One region of the Sphingobium sp. B10D7B genome, then DNA from elsewhere that is predicted to be linked to it. Evidence: predicted binding sites of a transcription regulator. Region 1 holds the regulator's gene; the other holds the start of a gene.
The links. Region 1 encodes LexA, which represses DNA repair genes until DNA is damaged. Its sites were predicted from a motif close to GTTCCNCNCTTGTTCT; they were not measured.
Positions count from the first base shown of each region.

Region 2: the regulator LexA is predicted to act here: its motif matches at 2,663-2,678, upstream of M2331_RS10825 (putative DNA modification/repair radical SAM protein).

Region 1 covers NZ_JAOQOQ010000001.1:1,856,199-1,860,409, reverse strand. Annotated here, with positions in the region: gene M2331_RS08845 (ComEC/Rec2 family competence protein) at 1-1,568, shown strand, start outside; gene lexA (transcriptional repressor LexA) at 1,593-2,297, opposite strand; gene M2331_RS08835 (bestrophin family protein) at 2,423-3,319, opposite strand; gene M2331_RS08830 (GFA family protein) at 3,514-4,002, shown strand; gene M2331_RS08825 (hypothetical protein) at 4,050-4,211, opposite strand, start outside.
Region 2 covers NZ_JAOQOQ010000001.1:2,270,682-2,274,892, reverse strand. Annotated here, with positions in the region: gene M2331_RS10830 (UdgX family uracil-DNA binding protein) at 1-1,422, opposite strand, end outside; gene M2331_RS10825 (putative DNA modification/repair radical SAM protein) at 1,419-2,660, opposite strand; gene purC (phosphoribosylaminoimidazolesuccinocarboxamide synthase) at 2,851-3,630, shown strand; gene M2331_RS10815 (MauE/DoxX family redox-associated membrane protein) at 3,680-4,211, opposite strand, start outside.

The DNA of each region.
Region 1 (4,211 bases):
TGCCGGGCGCTTATGATTTTGCGCGGACGGCCTATTTTTCCGGCCTCGGCGCTACCGGGCGGGCACTCGGCAAAGTGCAGCGCCTCGATGCGGCAACCGCTGGCGGGGATGCGCGCGCGACTCTCGCCCACCACATCGCCGCGCGGTTGCCGGGACCGGAAGGGACGATCGCGATCACGCTCGCCACGGGCAATCAGAACTGGATCAGTGAGGCGGATGCGGACGCGATGCGGCGCAGCGGGCTTGCCCATCTGCTCTCGATCAGTGGCTTGCACGTCTCCGCGCTGATCGGCGGCGTGATTCTCATCATGGTCAGTCTGCTTGCGCTTTCGCCGACCCTTGCGCTGCGCTGGCCGGTGCTGATGATCGCCGCCTGCGTGGGCGGCGCGGCGGGCATCGGCTACACTGTGTTCACCGGGGCGCAGGTGCCGACGATCCGCTCGTGCATTGCCGCTCTGCTGGTAATCGCGGGCATGGCTCTGGGCCGTGAGGCCATCGGGCTGCGCTTGATCGCGACCGGCGCGCTGATCGTGATGATCTTTTGGCCCGAGGCTGTCATCGGCCCCAGCTTCCAGATGAGCTTCGTTGCCGTGACCGCGATTGTGGCGCTTTACGAATATCCCCCCGCACGGCGGCTGTTCGAGCGACGCGATGAAGGGCGGATAAAGCGCTGGACCCGCAGCCTCGGCGCCTTGCTGGCGACAGGTTTGCTGGTGGAGCTGGTGCTGACGCCGATTGCCTTCGCTCATTTTCATCGCTCGGGCCTGCTTGGCGCGGCGGCCAATATGATCGCCATTCCACTCACAAGCTTCGTGGTGATGCCGGCTGAGGTGCTCGCGCTGGTGCTCGACGCTGTGGGGCTGGGGGCGCCCGTGTGGTGGGTGGTCGGCGTGGCGCTCAAGTTCCTTCTGTGGATCGCGCATAGTGTCGCCAGTCAGCCCTTTGCCACGCTGTCGCTGCCCGTCTCCAGCGGACTGGCCTTTGCGCTCGCCATGATCGGCCTCTTGTGGCTGATGCTTTGGCACACGGCGCTGCGATGGTGGGGCCTGCCTCTGGCGGCGCTCGGCTTTTTCCTGACATTTCTGGCACCGTCCGCCGATGTGCTGGTCACCGCCGATGGTCATCATGTGGCGGTGCGTCTGGGCGACGGGCGGATGGCGCTGTTGCGGGACCGGAGCGGGGATTATGTTCGTACCACTTTGGCCGAGGCCAGCGCCTATGACGGTGAGTTTGCGTCCCTGACGCAGGCGCCGGACACGCGATGCACGCGGGACATGTGCGCGATGACATTGCCGGGCCGTACCGGCCAGCCGCCGGTTCACCTGCTGATCAGTCGCTCGCGCCTGCTGGTTCCCTATCCCGAGTTGGTGGCCGCCTGCGCACAGGCTGATCTTGTGATTGCTGACCGACGCCTGCCGCCCGGATGTGTGCCGCGCTGGGCAAAGCTGGATCGGCCCGCACTGAGTGCCATGGGGGGCGCACTGGTCCTGCTGGACAGCCGGGAGATCGTGCCGGGCCACGACCCGCGCAGTCGCCATCCCTGGATAGCGGGCACCGGCTCGCGCTAGAGCCAGCGTCCCAAACCGCCCGTCTCAGTTATAGCGCCGCAATAGCCCTGCGAGCCGACCCTGAATGCGCACCTGCCGCGCCTCATAGGTTTGCGGCTCATGATCGCGATTGGCGGGGTCGAGCCTCACCTTGCGGCCGTCATGATGGAAATATTTGAGCGTCGCTTCATTCTCGTCGATGAGGGCAACGACGATCTGGCCATCGCGCGCCGTCTCGGTCCGTTGGATCAGCGCGAAGTCACCGTCGAAAATCCCTGCTTCGATCATCGAGTCACCGGAGACTTCCAGCGCGTAATGATCGCCGGCGCCCAGCAACGCGGCCGGGACCGGCAGCATGGTGTCGCTCTCCATCGCCTCGATGGGAAGACCGGCAGCGATGCGCCCATGCAGCGGAATTTCGATCACGTCATTGGCGGCGATAGGGATCGTCCGCGCCGGCGCGGTGGGCGCCTTGCGCAGCGGGGTCACGTTGGTGGCCGCCGCCGGCTCTTCCGTCCGCTCTGCCACGGGCATACCATCCGGCAGTTTGAGGATTTCGAGCGCCCGCGCGCGATTGGGCAGCCTGCGGATGAAGCCGCGCTCTTCCAGCGCGCTGATCAGCCGGTGGATGCCGGACTTCGACTTGAGGTCCAGCGCCTCCTTCATCTCCTCGAAACTGGGCGAGACGCCACCCTGATCGAGATGCTGCTTGATGTAGCTGAGCAGTTGCTGTTGCTTGGCGGTCAACATGAGTGGTTCCCCAATATGGAACGGACGGAGAACGTTTAGGAAACGAATCGAGCCACGTCAACACGGATCGGCCGAATATCTCGCGTTTCGGTGGGCGGGCGCTCCAGCCTTGCGCTAGCGAGCGATCAGGTCAGGATGTGCTGATCGGGCGCGATGGGCGCGGGGAGATCAGTCGCGCCGAGGCGGGCGAGCATTTCGCGTTCCACCGTCCGCGTCATAGCATCGAGCGGCAAATCGTTGGGATCATAGCCGAACGGGTCTTCCAGCTGATCGCCCAAGGCGTCCAGCCCGAAGAAGGTGTAGCTCGCCACCAGCACCGGAATGAGGGCCCACCAGCCCAGCGAACCAGCCAGGGCGAAAGGCAGCAACAGGCAGAAGACGTAGGTCGTGCGGTGGAGAATGAGCGAATAGGTGAACGGTACCGGCGTGCTGGCGATCCGCTCGCAGGCCGCCTGCACATCGCTGAGCGCCTTGAGCTGCCCCTCGATGAGCGAGTGGTGGATGGGATTGATCTTTTCATCTGCGGAGAGGCGCAAGCAGTGCGCGCCCATCTCGTAGAGCACGGTGTCGGTAGGGTTCGGGGAGGTGCGCCAAGGCCCATCCTTTACCCACCTGCCGATCGCGGCCGCCTCGTCATGCTGGCGCAGGCGGGCAGCAAGACCGTTGGTGAAGCCGCAGATGCCGCGGAGCAGCGGGGTGCGTTCCTCCTCAGGCAGCGAGGAGGTGAGTCGCGCGAAGGAGCGGCTCGCGATGATCAGCGCGCCCCATTGCTTGCGACCCTCCCACCAGCGATCATAACAGGCGCTGTTGCGGAAGCTCATGAAGATGGAGAGCGACAGGCCGATCAGCGCGAATGGAATGCCGCTGATCTGCGCGAACAGCCCGGGCCAGGCGCGCGCCGCGAGAATGGCCGCCACGCTGGCCACGGCGATGCCCGCCAGCCGATGCTGGATATGCGGCATGATCGTGCCGCGATAGGCGAACAGCACTTCGAGCAAGCCAAGGCGGTTGCGAACGATCACGGGCGGACATCTCCTGCCAGGGCACGCGGCCACCGGACATGGGCCGGGCACCGGGCGCGCTCGCCATGCGGAGGATGCGCGCGCAGATCAAGGATTAAGTGGCCGCAAGGGGAAGCGCGCAATGGGCGCTGAGGGAACCGGCGGAGATAAGAGCGGTTCAGCTCGAGAGACGATCACCACAAGAGGACCGTGCCATGCCCCTCAAGCTCGAAGGTTCCTGTCGATGCGGCGCCGTGCGCTTGTCCGTCGACAGCCACGCGCCGGTGCCATTCCTGCGCTGTTATTGCTCGATCTGCCGCAAGACCGCCGGCGGTGGCGGCTATGCCATCAATCTCCACGCCGACAAGCGCACGCTCAAGGTGCAAGGCGAGACCGCCATCTATCACGCTACGCTGGACGATGGTGAAGGCAGCTGCCAGGTCAGCACCGGCGAGCGGCACTTCTGCCCGTCCTGCGCGAGCGCGCTCTGGGTGTTCAGCCCGGAGTATCCTGACCTGCTCCACCCTTTCGCTTCCGCGATCGACAGCGATTTGCCCAAGGCGCCGTCGCTCGTGCACATGATGCTCGGATCAAAGGCGAATTGGGTCGAACCGCAGATCGGGCGGAACGACCAGTGCTTCGACGGCTATCCAGACGAGGGGCTGGAAGACTGGCACCGGGCGCATGGGCTATGGATTGAATAGGACGACGTCCCCTTATACGGCCGCGCTCTAAAGGCGGACGGCCCAAGTTAACGTGCTGGCCAACGCCTGCGCGGCTCCTGGCTGGAGAGCGCAACGGTGTTCTCGTCTTTCTCTTCAATGTTGATTATGTGCTTCGCCGAAAAGGGCAGCTCGGTGCCCAGCCAAAACTCATCATTTTCGGCAATGGAGCTTGGTTCGTTGTCAAGTAC
Region 2 (4,211 bases), 410 kb from region 1:
ACCTTGCAGCGCCACGCGGACCGCCGCCAGATCGCGGGCGAACAAAGTCTGTTCCCGCACCTGCGCCTCGCCGCTTAGGCGCAGCAGATAGCTGGGATGGGCGCTGAGCCAGAGCTGGCTGCCGTCCGCGAGCTGATAGGGTCGGCCGCGCTCCTTGGCGATGCTGGGTGTCCGGCCTAGCAGGGCGCGCCCGGCGCTGGCGCCCAAGGCCAGCACGATCGTTGGTTGAACGATCCGTCTTTCGGCATCGAGCCACCAGCGGCAATGGTCGATCTCCCCCGCGGTCGGGTTTTGGTGGAGACGACGCTTGCCGCGTTGCTCGAATTTGAAATGTTTGACGGCATTGGTCAACCGGATTTCGGCGCGGTCGAACCCGGCTGTCTCCAGATGCCCGTCGAGCAACTGCCCCGCCGGGCCGACAAAAGGCCGGCCCTGCTGCTCTTCAAAATCGCCGGGCTGCTCGCCCACGATCATCAGCCGCGCGTTGCCGGGGCCTTCGCCGGCGACAGCGCGTGTGCCGTTGCATCCGATCGGGCAGGCGGTACAGGTCGAGATGCCCTCGGCAATCTCACCGAGGGACGTCGGGGGCGGGCGCTGGAAGGGATCGGCGCCCTGATCGACCATCTGAGCCTCGCGGGCCTGCGCGCCGGCAATCAACGCAGGGATCAAGGCGGCTTCCGGCAGGTTCTTCCAGTAGCGTCGAGGCATTTCCTTCACCATCATCGCCACCTTGAGCCGCGCGGGGTTGAAGATGGAGGCATAATAACGCTGCCAAAGCCCTTCGATCTCGTCTTCGCCGGGGGCATCCCGGGCGTCGGCGCCCGGCCCCTCCGCAAGCTGGGCGCCATCCCAGTGCAGGCTGAGATCGGGCGTCAGGATGGACCAGCGCTGACTCGCGAACCGATTGAGGAAAAACGGGGCATTGGCGCGCACGATGGCATGATCCGGCTCGAACCACGCGACGTAGCGGTCCGTTCCGTCGGGATCGTGGGCCAGCCGGAACCGCACGAACGCGCGCATCTTGTGAATGTCGCGGCGCACCTGCCGCTCCAACTGCGTCAGGGCGTACACATCAGCGTCGCTCATCTTTTCAAGCAGGTGCGCGTCGCTTTGCAGGCGCCACAGCAGGCGATAGAGCAGCGCCAACCGTGTATCCGAGCTGTGCAGGATCACCTTGCGGGCCAACTCGATGAAGCGCTTGTTGGCCGTGACCGGGCGGGGTGATCGAGCCGGCTCGGGCGTATCTTTGGACCCGAACAAATCCCGCGCGCCGTCCAATGCCGCTGACCAGCGGATATGCTCCGGAGCGACGCCCTGCGAGACCAGGGCGCGGGCCAGATCACGCCATGTGTCGAAATCGTGGGCGTCATCCAGCTCGGCATTGAACAGCGCCGGCTGATCTTGGAGCGGGGCCGGCCTCACCCGAACAGTTCCATCTGGCGAGGCGGCGGAGCCAGTCGGGCGCGCAGGTTTGCCGTGTCGATCAAGCCAGTCGGGCGCCAGTCGGCCGTGACGATGAACGGCCGCAACTTGGTGACCGTGCGAGTGAGCCGGGCGAGATCATCCAGCCGGAGACGATGATGGCGGCGGGCTTGGAGGATGGCAGCCACCGCCCGCGTGCCCAGTCCCGGCACGCGCAGGAGCTTTTCTCGCGAGGCCAGATTGATGTCGACCGGAAAATCCTGCCGGTGCCGCAAGGCCCAAGCCAATTTAGGATCGATGTCGAGCGCCAGCATGCCGTCATCGTCGGTCGCGGTCTGCACCTCGCTGGTCGAAAATCCGTAGAAGCGGATCAGCCAGTCGGACTGATAAAGCCGATGCTCGCGCATCAGTGGCGGTCGCTTGAGCGGCAGGACGGCGCTGGCATCGGGGATCGGGCTAAAGGCGGAGTAATAGACACGGCGCAGGCGATGGCGGTCGTATAATTCGCTGGCCCGGCCGATGATCTGTGTGTCGCTGGCGCCGTCCGCGCCGACGATCATCTGGGTAGATTGGCCGGCGGGCGCGAACATCGGCGCATGTTTAAAGCGTTTGCGCGCATCCTTCGCCTCGACCATGGCCGAACCGAGCCGCGCCATCGCGCCTTCGATCTGCCCGCCATTCTTGTCGGGCGCCAAATCGGTCAGACCGCGCTCGGTCGGCAGTTCGACATTGATCGAGACGCGATCGGCCCAGCGACCGGCCTGTTCGACCAACATGCGATCGGCCTCGGGAATGGTCTTGAGGTGGATATAACCTTTGAAGCCATGATCCTCCCGCAACGCGCGCGCGACCTCGATCAACTGCTCCATCGTGTGGTCGGCAGACTTGATGATGCCGGAGGAGAGGAACAGGCCCTCGATATAATTGCGCCGGTAGAAGTTGAGCGTCAGCTCGACCACTTCCTGGGCCGTGAAGCGCGCGCGCCGCACATTCGAGCTCTTGCGATTGACGCAATAATGGCAGTCGAAAATGCAATGATTGGTCAGCAGAATCTTGAGGAGCGAGATGCAGCGCCCGTCTGGCGCATAAGCATGGCAGATGCCCATGCCTTCGGTCGAGCCGATCCCCTTGCCGTCGCGACTGTTGCGCTTAGCCGTGCCAGACGATGCGCAGGAGGCATCATATTTCGCGGCGTCGGCAAGGATCGCCAAGCGGTCCGTGATCGTCTCCTGTTTCATTTGTTCTTTATATGTTCTTACGACTGGGGCGGCAAGCACCGAGCAGGCCAACGTGGCTCGGTTCGTCTGAAAATTGCACTGCCATGTGCCTTGCGCTATGCGCTTGGGAAGAGCCCCGGTGTCCGCTGATCCTCGCTGATTCGCGCCGCCGGGGCCTTGATTTTTACAACTGATGAGTAGGCACCCGCACATGTCCCGTCGTCGCCAGATTTATGAGGGCAAGGCGAAGATCCTTTATGAAGGTCCCGAGCCCGGCACGCTGATCCAGTATTTCAAGGACGATGCGACCGCCTTCAACGCGCAGAAGAAGGGGACGATCTCCGGCAAGGGCGTGCTGAACAATCGGATTTCCGAGCATGTCTTCACGCTGCTCGCGAACATCGGCGTGCCCACCCACTTCATCAAGCGGCTGAACATGCGCGAGCAGCTCATTCGTCAGGTGGAGATCGTGCCGATCGAGGTCGTGGTGCGCAATGTCGCCGCTGGTTCGCTCTCCACCCGGCTGGGCATCGAGGAGGGCACGCAGCTCCCCCGCACGCTCATCGAATATTATTACAAGGATGATGCGCTCGGCGATCCGCTGATCACCGAAGAGCATATCGCCTGCTTCGGCTGGGCGAGCCAGGAAGAGATGCACGACATCGCCGACATGGCGATCCGCGTAAACGACTTCATGAGCGGCTTGTTCGCCGGCATCGGCATCCGCCTGGTCGACTTCAAGCTGGAATTCGGCCGCATCTGGGATGGCGATTTCTCGCGCATCATTCTGGCCGACGAGATCAGCCCCGATGGCTGCCGCTTGTGGGATATGGCCACTAACGAGAAGCTGGATAAGGACCGCTTCCGCCGCGATCTGGGCGGTGAGGTCGAGGCCTATCAGGAAGTCGCGCGCCGCCTGGGCCTGCTGCCCGAGGGCCTTGAGAACGACGTTCTCGATCTGGAGAGCCACCGCAAGAAGCGCGGCAAGTAAGAGACGTTTCGGGCCGGGCGCTCATCAGCGGCGCCCGGCATCCGCGCCTTTACATCGGCGCGCCGGGAAGCACCCAGGCATTGAGGCCCATCCACAGGGCCATGGCGACCATGAACAGGTCTTCGGTCAGCGAGACGAAGCCGAGCGGCACATTGGTCCCGCCGCCGACGCAGGCACATTTGAGGCTGCGTTTTTCCACATAGACGGCCTTATAGGTCGAGACCGCGCCGATGCCGCCGATGAACGCGGCGACTGGTACCGAGAGCCAGGGCAGGGCCCCCGCGAGCATCAGCACGCCGGCGCCCAATTGGGCGAACGGATAGATTGAGGCATAGGGCACCCATTTGCGGGCCAACAGATCATAGCCCAGGAACATGGTCGCGAACCGATCCACATCCTGCAGCTTGAGCATCGCCAGCAGGATCATCGTCACGGAGATGAAGCGCTCGAGGGTGAGCAGGCTGAGCAGCGGCGCGGCCGTCAACAGATCGATGGCGAGCGCAATCAGCGCCGCGACGGCGAAGACGACCAGAACAGGCGTGTAACTCGTCGCGTTCGGGTCTTTGACGGTCAGACCGAGG